2 regions of the Methylophilus sp. 3sh_L genome follow, and region 2 is predicted to be linked to the other one. Evidence: predicted binding sites of a transcription regulator. Region 2 holds the regulator's gene; the other holds the start of a gene.
The links. The regulator FNR, encoded in region 2, switches genes on or off when oxygen is low (the NO sensors DNR and NnrR bind a similar motif). The targets are predictions, from matches to a motif close to TTTGATNTANATCAAA.
Positions count from the first base shown of each region.

Region 1: ACIDF8_RS11815 (OmpW/AlkL family protein) is a predicted target of FNR. The motif match lies at 7,507-7,522, and genes of this name have one in related genera.

Region 1 is NZ_JBKOUF010000006.1:92,784-104,177, forward strand. It holds gene ACIDF8_RS11790 (UvrD-helicase domain-containing protein) at 1-1,847, opposite strand, end outside; gene ACIDF8_RS11795 (GGDEF domain-containing protein) at 2,074-3,261, shown strand; gene ylqF (ribosome biogenesis GTPase YlqF) at 3,305-4,255, opposite strand; gene ACIDF8_RS11805 (DUF481 domain-containing protein) at 4,417-5,388, opposite strand; gene ACIDF8_RS11810 (class I SAM-dependent methyltransferase) at 5,789-6,619, shown strand; gene ACIDF8_RS11815 (OmpW/AlkL family protein) at 6,743-7,444, opposite strand; gene ACIDF8_RS11820 (hypothetical protein) at 7,661-7,972, opposite strand; gene ACIDF8_RS11825 (succinylglutamate desuccinylase/aspartoacylase family protein) at 8,205-9,260, shown strand; gene ACIDF8_RS11830 (DUF3526 domain-containing protein) at 9,284-10,549, opposite strand; gene ACIDF8_RS11835 (DUF3526 domain-containing protein) at 10,546-11,394, opposite strand, start outside.
Region 2 is NZ_JBKOUF010000001.1:945,426-956,819, reverse strand. It holds gene hrpA (ATP-dependent RNA helicase HrpA) at 1-3,857, opposite strand, end outside; gene ACIDF8_RS04805 (hypothetical protein) at 4,561-4,980, opposite strand; gene ACIDF8_RS04800 (DNA ligase) at 5,003-5,845, opposite strand; gene ACIDF8_RS04795 (sulfite exporter TauE/SafE family protein) at 5,970-6,686, opposite strand; gene hemN (oxygen-independent coproporphyrinogen III oxidase) at 6,696-8,081, opposite strand; gene fnr (fumarate/nitrate reduction transcriptional regulator Fnr) at 8,318-9,037, shown strand; gene ACIDF8_RS04780 (hypothetical protein) at 9,069-9,923, shown strand; gene ACIDF8_RS04775 (FixH family protein) at 10,003-10,224, opposite strand; gene ccoG (cytochrome c oxidase accessory protein CcoG) at 10,317-11,394, opposite strand, start outside.

The DNA of each region.
Region 1 (11,394 bases), on a different contig from region 2:
TTTTTGCACCAGGTGATGTTGAGTGACTTTTGGGCACGGGTGATGCCTACATACATGAGTCGGCGTTCTTCTTCAATCTGGTCGGCGTCGATGGAGTTGGTGTGTGGCAGGATGCCTTCTTCGCAGCCGATTAAAAAGACATGGCCGTACTCGAGACCTTTGGAAGCGTGCAGGGTAGAAAGTTTAACGGCGTCTGGCTCGCCGTCTTCGCGGCCTTCTAGCATGGTGATGAGCGAAACCAGTTGCGTGAGTTCGATGAGGTTTTTGCCGTCGGATTCATGGCCAAACTCGGTTGAGGCTTCGCCTTTTTTGCTTAGCCAGGCGACGAATTCTTGTACGTTGCCCCAGCGCGTTTCGGCGGATTTGGCTTCTTCGCCGTCATACAGATACGTTTCGTACTGGATCGCAGTGAGCAAGTCATTGAGCACTTCGTTAGCCGGATCTTTGACAGCACGGCCTTGCAGCGTTTGGATGAAGCGGCAGAAGGTGAGCAGGTCATCTAATTGTTTGTTGCCGACTTCATGTTGAAAGCCGCCTTCAAAGGCTGCGGCAAACAGTGACATTTTGTGCGCGCTGGCGTATTCGCCCAGACGTTCCAGCGTGGTATTGCCTATGCCCTTTTTGGGCGTGGTGGCCGCGCGGATAAAGGCCGGATCATCATCTTCGTTCATAATTAGGCGCAAGTAGCTGATGATGTCCTTGATTTCTGCCTTGTCAAAAAAAGACTGGCCGCCAGAAATGGTATAAGGGATTTTGTGGTTACGCAGGAACTGTTCGACGATGCGTGCCTGGTGATTGCTGCGATAGAGGATCGCGTAATCTTTGTAGGTGGTGCGATGCTCAAATTTGTGCGCTTGCAGCTTCATCACCACGGTTTCTGCTTCGTGTTCTTCGCTTTGCGTCGCGGTGACGTGGATCAGGTCGCCGGTACCCAGCTCACTCCACAGTTTTTTCTCAAACAGCTTGGGGTTGTTGGCAATGACGTGGTTGGCCGCGCGCAAAATCCGCACGGTGGAGCGGTAGTTTTGCTCGAGTTTGATGACTTTGAGTTTGGAGAAGTCTTTAGTCAGCTGGCGCAAGTTTTCCACATCCGCACCACGCCAGCCATAAATCGCCTGGTCATCATCGCCCACGGCGGTGAATTGCGCCCTCAAGCCGGTGAGCTGCTTGATGAGTTTATACTGGCAGGCGTTGGTATCCTGATATTCATCAATCAGCAGGTAATGCAACTTGCGCTGCCATTTATCCAGCATTTCACTGTGTTGATCAAACAACTCTACCGGGACCTTGATCAGGTCGTCAAAGTCCACTGCCTGATATGCGCGTAAGGTTTGCTGGTATAACTGGTAGACCCGGGCGGCCGCATGGGTGAGTTCTTCATCCGCTTGCGATTTGGCCTGATCCGGGTTGATAAAGTCATTCTTCCAGCTGGAGATTTGCCATTGTGTTTTGCGCAAAAGTTGCTTGTCAGTGGTCGCTAAAATATCGCTGAGGATTTTAAAGCTGTCCGAGGCGTCCAGAATCGAGAATTGGGGTTTATAGCCGAGGAGGGCGGCTTCCTGGCGCAGAATCTGCAAGCCCAGGGAGTGGAACGTAGTGACCGTCAGTCCTTTACCGTTTTTGCCTTCTAACAGTGGCGTGACACGTTCTTGCATCTCACGCGCAGCTTTGTTGGTAAAGGTGATCGCGGCAATCTGGTTGCCCTGATAGCCTGCTTGATTAATCAGATAGGCAATTTTTTGGGTGATCACACGGGTTTTACCGCTACCAGCCCCTGCCAGCACCAGTAAGGGACCATCGAGATAGTGAATCGCTTCACGCTGGGGTGGATTTAATAAATGCTGCATGCGGGGGACTTCTTACACGTGTTTCACTGCCAAGTGGAGAGTAATCAGAAAGCGGAGATGAATTAGCCTGGATGGACTATTTAACCCCTTCATTTATATGGGTATAGTCCTAGATACCATAGTATGATGTGCTTCAGGTTAACTAATTTTGTCCGTCCCTGTGTTTGATCTCAACAGTGTCATTCTATCATCAATTGGACTCACCCTAACGCTGGTTCTGGTCTTGATGATTTTTGGCGCCTATCAGCAACGCCGCCTGATTATGTATTGGGTGCGTGGCTTGCTCATTTTTAGCTTAGGGCTGGCCGTTTATTTCATTTCACAAACGTCATTGATTATTGGCCCCCAAAGTATTTACATTGCGGCGGCGGTGACCATGGTGGCCTATGGGCTCAGTCAACTGGTAAACGGATTGCGTATGTTCAGGGGCTATCGTGTCTACCGTTATTGGACGTTGTTAGTCATTACGACCTTGCTCGCCTGTAATGCCATCATGTTGAATATGCACATCTCCAATCGCTGGCTGCTGCTCAGCAATGTGGCGGTATTGCTCTGGATATTTGCCTATGGCAGCCGCAGCTTGATGGGGCATGGAAAAGATTTTGTCGCCAATGTGTTTTGGCTCTGCTGCAGTCTATTTGCCATGGTCGGTTTGATGTTGGCGGTGGTCGCGGTGAAGGTCATGCTGGCTGAGCAGTCGGCGCTGGACCGCTTTGCCGAGTGGACGATTCATGCCTATCTGGTGAGCTTTGTGATGCTGGCGATGACTTCAGTCCTGAATTTGCTGTTGCTGGTGATGCATGTGAAGGCGCAGGCGGGCTTACAAGCCATCGCCACGTTAGATGGGCTGACCGGCGTACTCAACCGCCGTGGGCTGCAAGAGGCGGCTGCGCGCATGCAGGCTGTTTCGCAACGGATCCAATTGCCGATGGGCATGTTAATCGTCGACCTCGATTACTTTAAGAAGGTGAACGATGTCTACGGGCATTTGGTAGGAGACGTGGTGCTCAAATCTTGCGCCGGAACCATCCGGGCCGCCTTGCGTGGCGGTGATGTCATTGGTCGTTACGGCGGCGAGGAGTTCTGCATCCTGATGCCCAATACCGGTGAGCAGGAAGCCATGGTGCTGGCTGAGCGTATCCGCCGGATTATTGAAGTGACACCGGTCAGTATCGCTGGTGTAGAGAGCATGAGTAGTGAAACCCAGGCGATCAAGTGTACTGTGAGTGTGGGGGCAGTAAGTTCAGAAACTGTAGGCTATGTGATTGATGCCATGTTTGCGGCTGCTGACCAGAATCTGTATCGCGCCAAACAAAATGGCCGTAACCGCATTATGAGTAATATCGACCAGGTGCTGAATAAAACCACCAGCACGGTTAAACCAGCTAAACGGCATGCCAGCGTCATTGCCTAGAGCGAGCCATAGGCCACGCTAGTGCATGTTGTGAAAAACGCAGCTAGTCTTGCTCTGTGTCCTGCTCTGACTTTTCTTCACTGGATGCGCCTTCTTCTCTGGCGGCTTTTTGTTGCGCAGCCGCTAAAGCCAACATCTCGGCACGGCTTTGCGGGGATTCCAAACTGACGCGGCCAATCGCACCACTGCGGTAGTCGGTCAGCAGGGCCATGGCTGTGCGCTCCATATCCCACTCGCCATCATTGCGTTTATAGCTTCTACGCTTGGCAATCGCCTCCAGTAAGTCTATACCATCTATTTCGGCCACATTGAGCTTCATGACGTCCAGCTTGTAACGGGTGTTCATGAGCGCAGGATATTGTTTTAACAATACATTGCCCAAAAACTCAGCTACATCTTCATCAATGACCGCATTGCGGCCAATCGCATGGCTGGCCGCCAGCATATACCCATCTGAAGTATGTTCAATTTTGGGCCACATCATGCCAGGTGTATCGGTGATATTGAGGCTGTCACTTAAATCAAAGCGTTGCTGGCTTTTGGTCACGGCTGGCTCATCGCCGACTTTGGCTGCACGGCGGTTGAGCAGGGCATTCATCAGGGTGGATTTCCCCACGTTAGGAATCCCCATAATCATCATGCGTAAAGGTTTAAGCGGTGTGCCCCGATGCGGCGCCAGTTGGCGGCACAGGCCAGGGATTTTTTTTGCATCCCCCGGTTTTTTACAGGAGAGGGCAACCGCTTTGGTATTGGGTAGGCTGTTAAAGTAATTCAGCCAGGCTTGTGTGATATTCGGGTCTGCCAAATCGGCCTTGTTGAGGATTTTAAGGTTAGGCCGTTGGCGGAAATTGCGCATTTCCTCAATCATGGGGTTATGGCTGGCGGCGGGGACGCGCGCATCCAGCACTTCAATGACAACATCGATGTGTTCCAGCGTTTCTTCTGCTTTCTTGCGGGCAGAAGTCATGTGCCCCGGAAACCATTGTATCGCCATATTTTTGCTCCATCCTTAACTCAAAAAATACGGATTCAATGTCTCAGCCGTACCTAAGATCGCGGGATCATATTGATTTTATAAGCAATATGATCCCGCGATCAAAACGTTATTTTAACATTTAAGCGGGCCAGGACTAAATCTATACACGCAGGACAGGCTTATTTCCAACTGTAGCCTAGAGTAAACAGGGCGCGTGTATCGCCTTTGCGTCTGTCGTCGACCGGACGGCTGTCGTAGTTATAGTCCACTTGTGTGGAGGCGCTCAAACCAAAAATAAAGGGGAAGCGTAAGCCAGTTGAACTGTACAACAGGATTTGCGAAGGGGTTCTCGGCGTATAAGTAAGCTCATGACGGTGGAAGGCCTGCACAAAGGAGTCGAACAGGTATTGGTTATAGTTAACCGCCCAGCGCAGGGCTGCATGATTTTCGTCGTGTTCTTCGTAATAATCCTGGGTGATGTATGAAAGACCGCCTTCCAGTGACAGATTACGTTTTTCACTTTCAAAAAACTGGTAACCGGTACCCACACTGTAGGTGCTACGCAAGCGGATATCCCGGAAACGGTCTTTTTCCTGAATCGTGTTGACGTAGCCATACCATTTTTTTGTAAAAAAGTTATCGTACTGACCGCGGACCCGCGCGTTATTCTGCGTTTGCTGATCATTGTCTTCTGCCCAGTAGTAGTACCCCTGCACCGTGTAACGATTATCAAACCCGCGCAATACGGATTCACCGTTAAACTGCATATTGCGGTTAGTACTATTGCCATTGTTAAAGGCGCCACCCAGACTCATGTTGCCGGTCCAGACATAACCTTCGCCTATCAGGTCCACCGTAGGGTTGATGTAGTGAATTTCACTCAGTTCAGTGTCCACCATCGGTGTATTGGTCTCTTCATCGAGGATCACCTGGCCATCCGCTGAATGGATCAGGCGCCCATTCACGATGCTGCCATCCGAAAGTTGCATCAGGATAGGCTTATCGGCATCAATACTTTTGATATCATTCCAGTTGATTTTAATTTCATCAGCATAAGCGGTTTTAAACGTGAGCTTGTTTGAGATTTTTACCCCCAGCGTGCCGGTGATTTTGTCTCCATTTTTGAGCCATACCGTATCTGCGAGTGCCATATTCATCGTCATAAACCACGTGAGCCATAGCGCCAGGCAAATTGACCAGAGGCGAAATGATGGCGAGCCTGAAGGAGGTCGGTAGGGCTGAAAAAGGCATGATTGCGGCATAGGTACTACTCCCTGAAACGATTGAACAACTGCGCTGCCGGGCAGCGGATTGAGTGCGGCTTGTTAGCGGCAAAGGGTGGGTGTTTTTTAATAAAACTTGCTACCCTGTATTAAACATGATTACAAAAACAGCCTGTGAGTTCCCTCAATCCTGTATATCATAGGGCTACCGCTGCTGTTTTTAATCTGCACCAGGGCTGATCCTGTTCACGCTCGCCATCTCTCAATGGTGCTGTGCAACCATTGAACTGTTAAACTGGCATATTCAGATTTTAAAGCACTCAGAAGTATGGTCCAAACATTATTGCCGCCCGAGGTCAAGCCTGGCCAGTCTGTAGCCTTGTTGCAGGCCTTACATATCCTGACCCGTGACGGTAAACTCAATCAGGACAGTCGTCGCAAGCTCAAGCAGGTTTATCATCTGGTGAACTTTATTGAGCCGCTGATGCAGGCGGTGATGGCAAAAAATGCTAATCCCACATTGGTCGATCATGGCGCTGGCAAGTCCTATCTGGGGTTTATTTTGTATGATTTATTGCTCAAACAACATGATACAGGGCAAGTAATCGGCATCGAAAGCCGGGGCGAGTTGATTGAAAAGTCGCGTCAACTGGCGCAAGCCTGCCAATTTGAGCGTATGCAGTTTGAGCATTTGACCGTCGCCCAAGCCATGCAGTCCGCGCAATTGCCGGAACAGGTTGATATTGTGACGGCCTTGCATGCCTGCAATACTGCCACCGATGATGCGATTGCGTTTGGCTTGCAAAAGAAAGCACAGTTCATGGTATTGGTCCCTTGTTGTCAGGCCGAAGTGGCCGAAGCGCTAAGGCAACATAAGGCTGAGGCTTTATCAAAAACCTTTTTAAGTGAATTGTGGCGTCATCCCATCCACACCCGTGAGTTTGGTAGCCAGGTGACCAATGTATTACGTTGCCTCGAGCTGGAGGCACATGGCTATCAAGTGACTGTGACAGAATTGGTAGGGTGGGAGCATTCGATGAAAAATGAATTGATCATTGCCAAATATACTGGCCAGCATAAACGCAGTGCACGTGAACGCGGATTACAGTTGCTGGAGCAACTGCATCTCACCAGTCTTGCCAGCCGGTTTAATTTTTAGCAATCATTTTTTAAGCGCTGATTGACCAAGTGCAGATAAAAAAACCTCTGACACTGGGAGAGTATCAGAGGTGAATGGAGCTAATACATTGCCCCAGGGAAGAGACGTTATGCGCTTTGAGTGTTAGAAGCGCTTGCCAAAGCCCAGGCTGATCACCCATGGATCAATATCCAGGTCATCAATTTTTGTCCAGGCATTGCCGTTGAGCGGGTTTTGCATTTTGACGGTGGTATTCATCCAGATGTATTTCACATCGGCGTTCAGCATCCAGCCATCTTTGAGGTTCACATCCAGGCCTGCTTGCAAAGCTGGGCCAAAGCTGTCGCGGTCAATTTTAATTTTTTGACCGGCTAATGGGCCTTGGCGCAGGTCCAGACGGCGGTCCAGCATAAAGGTTGCGTTAATGCCGGCACCTACATAAGGGTCAAAGGTTTGATCAGGGTTAAAGTGCCATTGGGCGGTCAAGGTCGGGGGCAATGCATCAATGCTGCCCAATAATTGATTAGGCACGGTAGAGCCTGGCTCTTTGGTAATACTCACATCATGCTTGGAACCCAAGGCCAGGATCAGTTCTGTCGCAATGTTTTTGGTCCAGTAGTAGCTGATGTCCAGCTCAGGAATAGTATTGCTGTCAGCCTTTAATTCTGCACCGCTAGACATCGCGCCTGCCGCAATATTTTTGTTTACATATTTGCCCAGATCGCTACTTTCGTTCGGGCTGATATTGGTGGCACGCAGACGGACGACCCAGTCGCCTTGCTCTGCCTGAGCATTGAGGGCTGGCAATAAAGCAGCCAACATTAAACTGATTGCGGTTTTTTTCATTGTGATCACTCCATTAGTGCATTGAACTTGGAGCCATTGTAGGTCTGCAACTCATGTCAGGTATTGACGCAGGTCAACTTGAAATGATTTGGCAATCGTCGTTGGAATGGTGCAATGTTTGGCCAGGTAAACCTTAGTTACCTAGGCAGGTTTTAGAGTAGATAAAAGAACACCAGTCCGCAGACTGGTGTTGGGGTGGTGGGACAGTGAATGAAATTAGTAGTCGGTACGCTGTTTCCAGGCCTCATCCAGCAATTTGGATTTTTGCTCAAAAATTGCTTTTTTTGCTTCCAGGTCTTTTTCGGTCTGGGCTTTTTCAGCCTGATATTGCTTCAGTTTTTCTTGCTCTTGCGTCAGTAGCGCTTGTTGCCGCTGGATTTTCTGCTCGATATCGCTCAATTTGCTCATGGCATCGCCCACGGCATCACGGGCACTGGCGGCTTCTGATTGTTCATTGCTGATATTGCGTGCGAAGGCAGGCTCGCTTAAGGTCAACATCAAAAGAGCGGTGAGGGTGAATATATGCATGCGGGACTCCATTAAAAAGCGGTGTAACAATAAGCCATAAATTAGAAAGCAGATCATAGGCGTTTAAATCATGTGCATCAATCTTTTAGTAAGACCTGTCAGCGATTAGTTTCCCTAGCCTTGCCATTTAACGGTTAACACAGCCATTGCTGTTAGTGGATGACTGCTGATCTAACGCTTTACAGGTATGGCTTAATACGCAACAATGTTGCACATTATTGAGGAGGAAAAAATGCGTTTTTGCTGGGTTTGCATGCTGTGGTTGTGTTGGGGAAGCGTGCATGCAAGGGAAGCCTTTGAATTGGCGGGCAAGCAACTTGCGCCAGGCACCGTCTCGTCATGGACGATGACCGTGGCGTCAACGGCGATCCCAGTGACGGTGATTCATGGGCAAACGCCAGGACCGGTATTGACCCTGACAGCAGGCATCCATGGCGATGAGTTTCCTGCGATTCTTGCCCTGCAGCAATTGCGCAAACAGATACAACCCGAACACTTGAAAGGCACCGTGATTCTGGTTCATTTGGCGAATCTTGAGGGGTTTCATGCGCGGCGTATTGCGCTCAGCCCGGTGGATGAAAAAAATCTGAATCGTGTGTTTCCCGGTAGCGAACAAGGCACGCTGACTGAACAAGTGGCCGCTTTTCTAACGGCACAAGTCATTAGCAAAACCGACTACCTGATCGATATCCATTCAGGCAGTGCCAACCAGCATTTATTGCCACATGTGTATTCGCCGGTGTCGCATGTGCCAGCGCTGGATGCCAGAACACAGCAGTTTGCTGAGAGTCTAGGATCGCCAGAGATCGTGCTTTATGATGGCAGGCCGAATGATCCTGATCATTCCATTTCTTACCCGAATACGGCACAGACCCGGGGCAAGCCTGGATTAACACTTGAAGTCGGGCAGTTTGCACAAAGTGATGCCGCTTTTGTGACCATGATCATGCAAGCGTGTGCACGGGCCATGCATGGCTTGGGGATGACTGATGCGCCAGAGACCATAGTTATCAGCACACCAGACACCGCACAGGTGGCCTCGCCAATTCACTATTACAGCAAACTGATTGAAGTACGCAGCACGCAAACCGGCTTGTTTACGGCTAAATCCAGCATCGGCGATTGGGTATCAGCGGGGCAGGTGGTAGGCGAGGTGACGGATTATTTTGGCGACAATATTGAAACCTTGCGCGCGCCCGTGGCCGGGCGCATCTTGATTCAAAATGCCACGCCACCGATACGCGCAGGCGAAGTCACCTTATCCATTGGTGTGTTGAAGACGCATTAGCCATTAACGACAGGATGCGGACTTTACTTACCAGCATCGTCTGCGCCAAAGACGGGCATGGACTCGAGATCTTTGCGGTTTAATGCCCGCTCCTCAAACAAGAATGGATAGATGGCTTCACGTAGGTGGGTGTGAAATTGCGCTATCTGCTGTCTGTGTACAAGCAGATGGCGAACATCGCTGCATGCGACGGCTTCCAGTTGCGACTGCGCCCAGACCGTGGGCAACCACCCCATCTTTGTTGTCGCCTCTGCCCTTAGTTGTAAGGCGCGTGTCCGTGCAGCCACTTGTGCTTGCAATTGGACATCCCCCATATGCTGAAAGGCGTAGTACCATTTCCAGTGAAAGCGGCCTGTGACGGGCGGCGTGTCTTTCCATTGTGGATACAAAGCGTAGAAGGGTTGCAGCGTCTCATCTTTGGGTAAATCCCAGGCGCCATGCACTAATTGCCGATGCTGCATGGCCAACTGGCTACCGTCTTGCAAGGGATAACGGGCGTGCAGCCATAGCTGACAAAGATTCGGTAAGACCACGCATAACATGACCCAAATGCTGCTCAGTAACATGGCATTGAAGTTGGCGTTGAGTGCCCGTCTGCGCAGGCTGATTGCACTACACAATGCAGACCATAAAAACGTGTATAAGGCTGTAATGGTCAGCACGTGTAACAGCGGTGACCAGGAAAGCGAGTGTAGCCAGGCAAACAGTAAAACCGGCAATATGAAGACAAGCGTGACAAGCAGCCAGCGGCATAACACGCGTTTAAGCCAGAACTGGCCAGGCGCTTTTACCAGGCTGTGCAAAAACAGTAAACGTTGCGCCTGTTGCTCGCTCGCTTTCAGGTCATGCAACAGGGCGATACAGAGCAAAGGGGCAAAAAATACCAGCAAAAATGTGTAATCAAAGGTCCCCAGCATCACATATTCAGGGTGATGTGACTCCCCATCGTAAAGCTGGCTCTGCAAACCGAGTAAACGTATCCGTTGCACATACGGCACTACCAGCCGGTTGCCTAGCGCAATAAAGCTCCATTCGCCAGGTTGGTAATAGACATTGTGGAACAGGTAATAGCCAACTTCGCCTGCCTCCAGGGTCCCTTCATGGCTGAAGCGCTGGATAAAGTCCTGCTTGCGCAGGATCTCTTCCTGTTGCGCATGCTGGATCTGGGACTGGATATGATGGATATTTTGCCAGCCATTTAACAGGCTAAAACTAACCAGTAGTAGGCTTAGCCAAAGTAACAGCGTCATGCTGCGTTGCTTGAGCAGCAGGGTGAGTTCATGTTTCATAGTCGGTGCGAAACCCTCACAAGCAAGGAGCCGGGCAGTAACAGCCAGCCAATTAACACCAGAAAAGCTGCAGTCAGGCTGGCATGGCTGACGGCCATCGGTGGCAGATTCACCGGAGGGCGGGGGGCCTTCTTCCACAAATCTGCAGAAACACGCGTGTTCTTATCGTCATGCTGATCCACTTTGTAAGTGTGGATCTGGTTCAGATATTGGATTAATTGATATCGCCGGGCTTCAGACTGCCGGATAAAAGCCTGGTGATGTGGCAAGTCATTGCCGCTAGCCGCCATTTGTATATATTGCAGCGCCAAGGCCGGTGTCAGCCATAACCAGTGCCGGATACTTTCATTCTGTTTTGCCAGCTGCGAATCATGTAGTGCCTGTTGTTCGCGGTAGACTGCTGTGGTCAGACGCTCGCCTTCCTGCATTAGCAGGCCATTGTAGTTGACAGGCAGCTCTTCCACGCTACTGACATGATACTGGTCGAGAATGCTTTGTTTAAAGGTGGCAAAATGCGGATCGTCAGGATTGTGGCTGTCGCCTATGCTTTGCAGCTTGGTTTCCGCATGGAATTCAGCCTCGACGCGCGGTTGTGTGGGATAGGCGATCTGAGCCAGATTTGCCAGCCCGCGCGGGAAAATAATGCAGATACAGACCCAGCACAACAATAAAGTCAGCAAGGCACTATGCAATTGCCGGCTGTACCAGGACACGGTGACGACCAGCAGACACCAGCCGCCAATGTACAGCACTTGCGCCAGCAACATGATCCCCAGCCTGGACCATAACTGATCACTGTGCCAGCTCCATGCCAGCGTCAACAGTGCCTGCAGGCACAAAAGTAA
Region 2 (11,394 bases):
TGGTGCGCCTTGCGCAGCTGCTCGATTTTTTGCTGCCAACGCTGCTCAAGTTGTGCCAATGCCTGCGCATGACGGCTATCACGCTCTATGCTGGTCGGATATTTGTCTATACGCAGCTTGATGGCTTTGAGGTAACGCGGCAGGTGCGGCAATTGCTCCCAGGGGGTATTACTGAAAAAACCTTGGGATAACAAGCCCTGTAATTGTTGCTCACACTCGCGTTTGATTTTCTGCGTCACCGGCGTCATTTTCTGTAACTGGGCAACCAGCACCTGATACTCATTGGCAATCAGTTGCGCCTGCCGGGTCAGCGCCTCGGTCACCGCTGGCAAGCGGGTCCGCGCCCGCGTCTTCAGTTGCATAAACTCGGCATTAGTCCGCGGTAACTCGTCCTCGGCGATAAACGCACGGTCAGCAATGCATTGCAGCATATCTTCACGCAACTGGTCAGGGTTCATAATGGCGCGCAACAGCAAGGCATATTGGTTAAAGCCGGGCAGGCCTTTTTCTAGCTGCTTGACCTGCTCCTTGAGCTCAAAACGCATCAGGCGGCAGACGCCTTTACGGTGCGCGGCCAAGGCCGCTTCTGGCGTATCAAACAGTTTGATGGCCACACTGTCACCATTGTCCTCCAGCCCTGGGTAGCCGGTCAGTTGACGGCCATCTTTGCTAAAGGTGAGCGTTTTTGGCAAGTCGCCAAAATCCCACTGCTTGAGCCCGGATTTTTCAATCCCGGGTGAGCCAGTCCTAAACGTCAATTGTGCGGCAGAGCCCAGCTGTTTTTTGAGCTGGTTCCAGTCGCGCCCCATGCCAAGCTCGCGGCCTTTTTCATCGACCACGCTAAAGTTCATGCGGTGATGCGGTTCCAGGCCGGCCAGATCAAACTCTTCCGGCTTGAGCCTCAGCCCGGTTTTTTGCTGGATAAACTCAGCCAGGGCGGGTAATAATGGCTGCGCCGTTTGCTTGGCCTCAAGAAAACCAGTCACAAACTCCGGCACCGGCACACAGACGCGGCGCAGGGTTTTGGGCAAGGCTTTAATCAGCGCGGTCACTTTGTCGCGTACCATGCCTGGCACCAGCCAGTCAGTGACGGTAGCATCCAGCTGGTTGAGCAAGGCCAGTGGTATCGTCGCCGTCACGCCATCCAAAACATGTCCAGGCTCAAAGCGGTATTTGAGTGGCACGGTTTCGCCATCGATGACCATGCTCTCGGGAAACTGTACTTCTGTAATGGCGCTGGCACCATGCCGCATCAGCGATTCCCGGGTCAGGTATAGGACTTTGGGATTGGTCTTTTCGGCATCCTGACGCCACTTCTCAAACGCCGCACCGTTGTAAACGCGATAAGGATCGGCTATGGGCGGCACTACCTGGTCATAAAATACAAATAACTGGTGTTCGTCGACCAGCACGTCCTGACGTCTGGCTTTATGCTCCAGTGCCTCTACTTCGGCAATCAGGCGGCGGTTAGCTTCAAAAAACGGGGCCCGCGTATCAAACGCCATATTGGCCAAGGCTTCGCGGATAAAAATCTCGCGTGCCTCGCTTGGTGCGATCGGCCCATAATGCACGCGGCGTTTAGGCACAATCGTCAACCCATACAGGCTGACCCGCTCCCAAGCCACCACCTGCGCGGTTTTACGGTCCCAGCGCGGATCGGTGTAATGGCTTTGTGTAATGCCTTTACCGCCGCCCTCGTGCGCAATCGGTTCTATCCAGTCCGGGTCGATTTTTGCAACGCCACGCGCATACAGCTTGGTGGTTTCGACCAGTTCGGCAGCCATTACCCACTTAGGCCGGTTTTTCTTCAGCACCGAGCCAGGCGCAATGGTAAAGCGGATGCCACGCGCCCCGGCATAGGTTTCGCTATCGCCATCTTTAAAGCCGATATTGCCTAGCAAGCCGGACAGCAAAGCGCGGTGGATTTGCGCGTAATTCGCTTCTTGCTGATTAGGCTTGATATCGAGCTCATCCACCATCTCCAGCAACTGTGCATGCAATTCACGCCATTCCTTCAGGCGCAAAAAGGAGAGAAAGTTCTGGTGACACTGATTGAGCAAGTCGCGGTTGGATTTCTTGGTTTTGAGCGCCTGCTCATACCAATCCCACAGCTTGAGATAACTCATAAAATCAGAGTCATCGGCCTTGAATTTGGCATGTGCATTGTCGGCAGCCTCACGCTTGTCCATGGGCCGCTCACGCGGATCCTGGATACTTAGCACGCTGGCAATGATCAGAATCTCGCGCACGCAGCCTTCTTTTTTGGCGGTCAGAATCATGCGTGCCACACGCGGATCCAGCGGCAAGCGCGCCATCTGGCGGCCCAGTTCGGTAATCTCGCGGCGCTCGGTCACCGCGCCCAGCTCTTGTAGCAACTGATAGCCATCGCTGATCAGGCGTGAAGAAGGGGCTTCAATAAACGGGAACTCAGCCACATCGCCCAGGCGTAAATCCGCCATGCGCAAAATCACGCTGGCCAGCGAGCTACGCAAAATCTCTGGATCGGTAAATGCCGGACGCTGGTTAAAATCCTCCTCACCGTACAAGCGCACGCAAATACCATTTGAGACACGGCCGCAGCGCCCTGCCCGCTGCTTGGCCGCCGCTTGCGAGATTTTTTCAATCTGCAATTGCTCGACCTTGGCGCGCGGGCTGTAGCGGTTGACCCGTGCCAGCCCCGTATCAATCACATACTTGATGCCAGGCACCGTCAGCGAGGTTTCCGCGACGTTGGTGGCCAGCACAATGCGGCGCTGACCACTGGGCCGGAAAATCTTCTGCTGATCTTCTATGCTCAGGCGCGCAAACAGCGGCAGAATCTCAATCGACTTGAGTTTGGGCGAGCGGCCCTGGTATTTACGCAGATGCTCTGCTGTATCACGGATTTCACGCTCACCCGGCAAAAACACCAAGATATCGCCATCACCCAAACGCAATAAATCCTCGGCCGTATCAAGGATGGCATCTTCCATCACCTCTTCTTCGTCATCCTCTTCCAACCAGCGTGTCTCGGTGCGTGGCGGCTTGCGCTTGATCCCCATCAGGTCTTGCGCAAAGCGGTCTATATCATCCAGCCCATCATCCACCGGCACCTCAACGGCCACCATGGTCGTCTTGTTGCCTAAAGGCCGGTAACGGATTTCCACCGGATAGGTGCGCCCGGACACCTCAATCACCGGCGCGCCATCAAAGTGGTTAGAAAAGCGGTCCGCATCAATCGTCGCCGAGGTGACAATGATTTTTAAGTCTGGCCGCTTGGGGAGTAACTGTTTGAGATAGCCCAACAGAAAATCAATATTCAGGCTGCGTTCATGCGCCTCGTCGATAATAATGGTGTCATAGCCGTTAAGGAATTTATCGCTCTGCGTCTCCGCCAGCAAAATACCGTCAGTCATCAGTTTGACATAACTATCGGCAGACAACTTGTCATTAAAGCGCACCTTGTAACCCACCGCCTCACCCAGCGGTGTTTTCAGCTCCTGCGCAATCCGTGACGCCACCGAGCGCGCAGCAATCCGGCGTGGTTGGGTATGGCCGATTAACCCGCTGACACCGCGCCCTAGTTCGAGGCAAATTTTAGGCAATTGCGTTGTTTTACCGGAGCCGGTTTCACCGCACACAATGACTACCTGATGCTTGGCAATTGCCGCCGCAATCTCATCCTTTTTAGCACTCACCGGTAACTCTGGCGGGTAATCAGGCTGAGGCAACGCCGCCTGGCGGGCTTGCAATCTTTGCTGCGAAGCTTGCACCTTATGTGCGATATCAACCAGAGATTTATCGACAGGTTTGTTTTGTTTAAGCGCGTCACGCAACTGATTCAACCGGCGCTTGAGCGGAAAGCGGTCAGCCAGCATGCACTGGGAGAGTTGTTTTTCGAGTTGGCTGATGAGTTGGATGGAGGAGACAGCGGTCATAGGGGGGTGATTTTATCATGGCATGCGAATGGGGATGCAGCATGACGGCTTACATCTAGCTTAAGATTTACGCTCGTAGTCAGATTTGTTGGGCTTTTTGCTTGCAAGGTCTGTTCTGTTTATTGTGCGCCAAGTGTTGACTCGATGAGTGACTTTTCGCCTTTTCGGCGAGTTCCTTTTCTTTGCTTGTACAAAGATAAAGTAACCAAAAGAAAGTGCACCCCAGCTTCCGCTTGTTTCCTGCGCTACTCGGATTGGCGGGCGGCCATCGAAACTCGCCCTGACAAGCCACAGACTTCGTGGCTTGTTGCGGAACTCGGACAGCCGATGGCCGAGTACTCCCGCCAACCCTGTGTTGCTCGGCGCGGCAGATGGGGACCCCGGAACACCATGCGACTGCCATTGTTGGCGGATTGAATAAAAGCATTATTTTTTTGAACGGTCCAAACTTCTACGCTCGTAGTTTGGCGAGACAAATCCCATTCCATCACGCTGAGTAGCGGAGACAAAGTAAGGGAGCCGCCAGGCCGTGATGGCTGGGGGCCCTCTTCTTTGGTTACTTTCTGTGGGGCAAGCAACAGAAAGTAACTCGCCTAGAGGCGAAACCAACGCTACACAAAATACTTGAGCCTTAAAACAAAAATTACTTCCTCACGCACTCCTCGACTCCCGTATTGCCACCTTTAAACCCAGGCTCAAAATAAAACTTCCTAAAACTCAACTGCCCCTTGGCATTTTTCTTAAATTCGGCAATCCCGGTTCCATAATCATGCGTCTTGCCACCATATTCGCCATTTTCCATCGGCAAGGCAAAATGCATCGCCGCATGCATGCCGTGCGCGGCGGCGTGGCCTTTATAAGTGCCATAGTCCGGCACAGCCAGTTCAAAATCATAGCTGGCATCCGCGCCTTTACTGTGCTCTGGGCGCAATTTCATGGTGACTGTGCCGGTGTATTTGCCTTCATGTGCATCGTCACCGGTACAGCTGTAAACACCGCTTAAATCCAACGCATAGGCGTTCATTGCAAAACATGTGACTGCGAGTCCAAGCATCCATTTCATTGTGTGATCCTTTCTGTTTCAATTATTCCGGTGGCCGCACCCTTAAAAAGCGGGCAAATTTTGGTTTGCCGTTTTTGGTGAGGTCGCGATAGGTAAACGTCACCTGGCTGCCGATAGGCGGTGGATGTGCCCGGTCAGCATCTTTAAAGCCAGTGCCAAGTTTGAAGCGTATGCCTTGCGCGGTTTCGACCACTAATGCACCCATTTTACCTTGGTATTTGCCTTTGCCGGGCACGTAGGCAAGGACTTTGGCTTCAGCATCCAGATGCGGCTTGAGTTTGAGCAACACGTGGCTACGGCCAGTCAGGTAAGGCGCATCGGCTTGATGCAACATGAGGCCCTCACCTTTATGCGCCACTACCCAGTCCAGCGTGCGCTTGAGCGCGGCGGTATCTGCTACGCGGAACTGTTTGATGGCTTTGAGGTAGCGGCTAGGGTGACGCTGGGCCAGTTGCTCGATTTGCCGGGCGCGTTGTACAAAGGAACCTGGTGCTGTGGGTAATTCAAATACATAGTAGGCGACGCGGCGCCATTCTGCTTCATCTGGCTGAGAGCGGCGTACAGTGGCAGAAAGCCGTTCGAATTGCGCGCGACCCATCCACAACTCGCCATCAAGCGCTTGTTTGGGGAAGTCTTTTACAAACCAGGCCGGAGCATGAATAGGATGCCCTTGGCGACTGATCAGTTGTTTGCCATCCCAGACGGCGCGTATGCCATCCAGTTTTTCACTGACCAGGTAATCATCGACATGGAGGCCGTCATGATAGACCTGGGCCAACAATATTTCTGGCACTTGCGCATAGGCTGATGTCAAATTGTGGCTGATCAACCACAGCCAAAAACAGATACGTAGCCATCGCATCATCGCCCCTCCCGAATGTTAATTTAATTTAACAATCGTAAGTTAGCGGAATTTAAGGGCGTAGGCAATACAGGGGGGTGAATCAGTCCAACTTGCGGCTGCGACTCAAGCCAATGATTGGGCACGGTTATAACAACTGGCACCACAGTTTGTCGTGATGCATGACATCCATCCACAGCGCTACCAGGCTGAGGGCAATCAGCAAGCCACCACTCAAGCGCATGCCTGCCGCCTCACTAAACCAGCGCGGCAGACTTTGCTGGCCAGCGCGCCAGAAAAACGGCGCCAAGGCGAGGATGGTGGCGGAACCGGTGGCAAAAGCGATCATCACCAGTGCGCCTTGCAACCATTGCGATTGGAGTGAGGCCAGCATCACGGCCGAGTAAAGCAGGCCACACGGGAGTAAGGCCCAGACAAAACCCGTCAACAGGTAACCAAATTTGGCATGGGAAGTATGCTGCTTGATCCAGGCCCAGATCAATTGGGCCCGCTGCACCGCCCATTGCGGCTGTCGGCCGAGGATGAGCAGTAAGACGCCCCAGGCAAATATCAGCGTATGCGAGAACGTCCATAGCGGCTGAAACAAATGACTTTGATTAGATAACCAGGCTAAACCGCGCAAGGTTTCGGCTGCAATGGCACCCAGCAGGCCATAGCCCAGCATGCGTCCCAGGTAAAAACTCCAGGGGATGGTCTGGACGACTCGGAGAGGAATGGAACGCTGGGGACTGGCGGGATTCGGCGGCGTTTGCATGGCGCCGCAAGCTGCGCCACACATCAGCACACAGTGCGGGCCGCCTGCCAGCCCCATGACAAAAGCAGTCAAGAGTAAACTGGCTAACATGCCAGCAGTTTAAAGGATTTTGGAGAACCTTGCACGGTTGGCATCGTGCTGCAAATAGCGATCAAACACCATGGCGATTGCGCGCACAAAATACCAACCCATTTCAGTCACTTTAAGGCCGTCTTCTTCAAGCACCACCAGCCCTTGCTTTTCTTTTTCCGCCAGCTGTGCAATTTCGGCTTGAAAGTATTGCTTGAAATTGACCATGTAAGACAACTCAATGGATTCGTAACTCAACTCGCCATGGCACATGACTGCCATAATGACGGCACGGCGGATCAGGTCATCGCGGCTTAAGGCCAGGCCACGCACAATAGGGAGTTGGCCTTGATCGAGGAAGTCGTAATACTCTTCGAGGGTTTTGGCATTCTGGCTATAAGTAGCGCCCACCTTGCCAATCGCCGAGACGCCCAAGGCCAGGATATCCTGATCAGCCATGGTGCTGTAGCCTTGAAAGTTACGGTGCAACCTGCCCTGCTGTTTGGCAATCGCGAGCGGGTCATCAGGCAAGGCAAAATGATCCATGCCGATGAACACATAGCCCGCCAGCATCAGTTGCTGAATCGCTTCCGACAGCATTTGAATTTTATCCACAGCATGCGGCAAGACTGCCTGCAAAATGCGGCGTTGTGGTTTAAAGCGCGATGGCAAATGCGCATAACCGTACAGCGCGATGCGGTCTGGCCGCAATTGAATGATTTGGCTAATGGTCTGGCGGAAGGTCGCCGGCGTTTGTTTGGGCAAGCCGTAAATCAGGTCGGTATTAATCGACTCGAACCCCATGGCCCGCGCTTGCTGCATCAAGCTTTCCACCTGCGCATAAGACTGTACCCGGTGCACGGCCTGTTGCACATCGGCATCAAAGTCTTGCACACCAAAACTGAGACGGTTAAAACCTAGATCATGCAGATGTTGCAGGCGCTGCTGATTAACAGTGCGCGGATCAATCTCTATCGAGTACTCCCCTTCTTCTGCAAATGCAAACGCTTGCCTGAACATCTGCATGAGGCGTGTCAGCTCTTCATCACTCAGAAAAGTTGGCGTGCCGCCGCCCAAATGCAACTGGTTAACCGTTTGCTTTTTGGCAAATTTATCCAGGTGCAAATCCAGCTCGCGCTGCAGGTAATTGAGGTAAATCGCACCCTGCTCATAGCGCTTGGTGACGATTTTATTGCAGGCACAATAAAAACACAGCGAAGCACAAAACGGGATATGCACATACAGCGAGAGCGGCTGCGCCCAGTTACTGATATTGCGCTGCTCGGCAGCCTTCAGATAAGCGGCGGCGTCAAACGCCTCCACAAAGCGGTCAGCGGTTGGATAAGAGGTATAACGAGGCCCGGAGACGTCATAGCGCTCAATATGCTCTTGAGTAATCAGCAACGGGGAGTTCATGGTTTGTGGCAAATTCTTTCCTATCGGTATCCCGCAACTGGGCTTTACGGGTTGAGTGGTGCTACTGTGCCATAAACCAATGCAGGGCTTTTTGACGCATGTCAAATGCACGGGGTAAGGCCTGCTGCATAATGCGCCTAAATACAAAAGGAAGAGGCCCGCCCATGTTCAATGAAATCGCAACCGAAGAAGCGTATAATTCGTCGCATGTTCAACGTCAGTCAAGGACGCCTGCCATGCACGCAGAATCCAGTTTCAAGGTCGCCTGCTCCAATTGCAACTTGCGTGAGTTATGCTTACCAGTCGGCTTGAGCACGGAAGAAATGACCAAATTGGATGGCATGGTTGCCACCCGCAAAAAAGTCAAACAAGGCGGTCACCTCTACAGCAGCGGCGATGCCTTCACCACGCTGTACGCGATCCGCACTGGTTTTTTCAAGACCTGCGTCGTTTCTGAAGATGGCCGCGAACAAGTCACTGGCTTCCAGATGGCGGGAGAAATCATGGGGCTGGATGGCATTGTCAGCGACAAACATAACTGTAATGCGATTGCGCTCGAAGATGCCGAAGTCTGTGTGATGCCTTTCAATCATGTGGAAGACCTGTCGCGCGAAATTCCTGTGTTGCAACGCCATGTGCACAAAATTATGAGCCGCGAGATCGTACGTGAAAACGGCGTCATGATGTTATTGGCCAATATGCGCGCCGAAGAACGCCTGGCAGCGTTCCTACTCAATTTGCTGCAGCGTCTGCATGCCCGCGGTTACTCCAAGAGCGAATTGATTTTACGCATGACACGTGAGGAAATCGGCAGTTATTTGGGTATGAAACTGGAAACAGTGAGCCGCACTTTCTCCAAATTCAGTGATGAAGGCATTATCGAGGTCAAGCAAAAAAATATCCGCATTCTGGACCACGAAAAACTCAAAACCATTTTTAATGCCAGCACCTGCTAGCGGGCATTTCCCTGTTTTAACTGCCTAAGGGATGACACAGCCTTTAGCTCTGTTTCATAGCCTGCGCCAGGTAGCAGAACAACAAGACTGGCAGTATATTTACCCAGTCTGGTCCCGCCGTGCACAGGGCCTTTCGATTGGCATCAACCTGCATCCAAACCACTGCTGTAACTGGCATTGCATTTATTGCCAGGTGCCCGGGCTGCAACGCGGCGCCTCGCCTGAGATCGACATGCCGCGCTTGCAAGACGAACTCACTGCTTGCCTGGATTGGTTAACAGAACATCTGCCAGCGGCGTCACTTGCCGTGTCTGACTATGTACAGGATATTGCCTTTGCCGGAGACGGCGAACCCACCACCTCACCGCAATTTTCTGCCGCCTTAAGCTGCGTTCAACAATTATTAAGCCAGAAACCTGAGGCAGATCGTCCGGCGCGGGTCAGGCTGATTACCAATGGCAGCCAGATGCATCTGGCCACCACACAGCAGGCGATGCACGTACTGCAGCAGATGGAAGGTGAAGTCTGGTTTAAGCTGGATGCAGGCAATGACGCAGAGATGTTGACCGTGAACGACGCCCGCTTGCCCCTCAGCTTGCATTTGCAACGGTTAAAGGCTTGTAGCCAACTGTGTCCGACTTGGGTGCAAACCGCTGTGATGCAGCGGCGAGTGGAAAACAAGCTGGTTACGACGCCGTCACTAGACGGCTATATTGAAGCGCTACAGCCATTCAAAGAAAATATTGCAGGCATTTTACTATATAGCATTGCCAGAGCTAGCCAACAAGATACGCAAGCCAGCATTCAAACGCCAGATTTAAGCCTGTTACAGCGATATGCTGCAGCCTTACAAGCGCGTGGTTTCAACGTACGCGTCTTTGCTTAAACGCGTCCTCAAAAAAGCTTAACCTCTCATCTAAGAGAGGTTAAAAGCAAGCCTACACGTTTATGATGCAGTAGAAGAATTACTGCTCAGCAGGTTTCAGGCCAGTCTGCGCATGGTTACGTGCCTGTATCGCGGGTGCCATGGCATCGGTTTGGCCTGCTTGTGCTTGCGCATCCAGCGTCTTGTTGATTTCTATCCCCTTGCGGTAGTAATCATCAATGGCCGGATCCGGGTGGGTAATGGCCAGATACAAGGTGATGAATGAAGCCACAATCACAGCAGAGGGGCCGCCAATAATCATCCAGACATAAGGGTTCTGATACCACCGTTTTGGGTCAGTCCCTTGCGTGGCCGGTTTCTGCTGTGTTTGATTCTGTGACAAAGTCTGCTCCATTAATTACTCGGCACGATAAAGACCGATTTTTCTTTGACCGTTTCGCTGCTTTGTAAATCCGTCATTTCAAAAAAGATTTTGTGCGAACCGGCGCGGGTCACGCCATCAGGCAATTCCAGCTCAACGATCACGTTACGGGTTTCAAACGGACGCAAGCCTTTGAAATCCTGGGTATTATCATCTGCAAAATGCACCACCAAGCCATCTAAGCCAGTGACCTTCAATGTATAGTCATGAACCGCTTCGGTATCATTTTCAAGTTTGAGGTTGTAGACGTTCTCAATCATGCCTTCATCGGTGTAGCGGGACATCACCGCACGGTCACGCAACACATCCAGCCTGAAGTCTGGCTTGAAGTATAGGCTGACGATCATCCCTACGGTCAGCGCTACCAGAATCGTGGTGTAAATGATCACGCGTGGGCGGAGCAGACGCTGCAGCATTTGCTGACGGGTCCAGCGGTTGGTCATGCCGTTTTGCGTGGAGTATTTGATTAAACCCTTGGCATAGCCCATCTTGTCCATCACGTCATCACAGGCATCAATACAGGCGCCGCAACCGATACACTCGTATTGCAAGCCTTTACGGATATCAATGCCGGTGGGACAGACTTGCACACAGATACTGCAATCGATACAACTGCCCAGGCCATTGGCATTTTCGCCAGCTTTTTTAGAACGTGCCCCGCGTGGCTCACCACGGGCCTCGTCATAGGTCACGATCATGGTGTCATCATCAAACATGGCACTCTGAAAGCGGGCATACGGACACATGTATTTGCAGACCTGTTCGCGCATGTAGCCTGCGTTGCCATAGGTGGCAAAGCCGTAAAAACAAATCCAGAAGGTTTCCCAACCGCCCAATTGCCAGCTCAGGATGTTAGGCACCAGCTCACGGATGGAAGAGAAATAACCGACAAACGTCACGCCTGTCCACAAGCCAAAACAGATCCAGGCGAGTTGTTTGAGCGTTTTGCGCGTGATCTTATTCAGATTCCATTTACTGTCATCGAGACGCATACGTGCGATACGATCGCCCTCGATTTTATTTTCCATCCACATATAAATCTCGGTATAC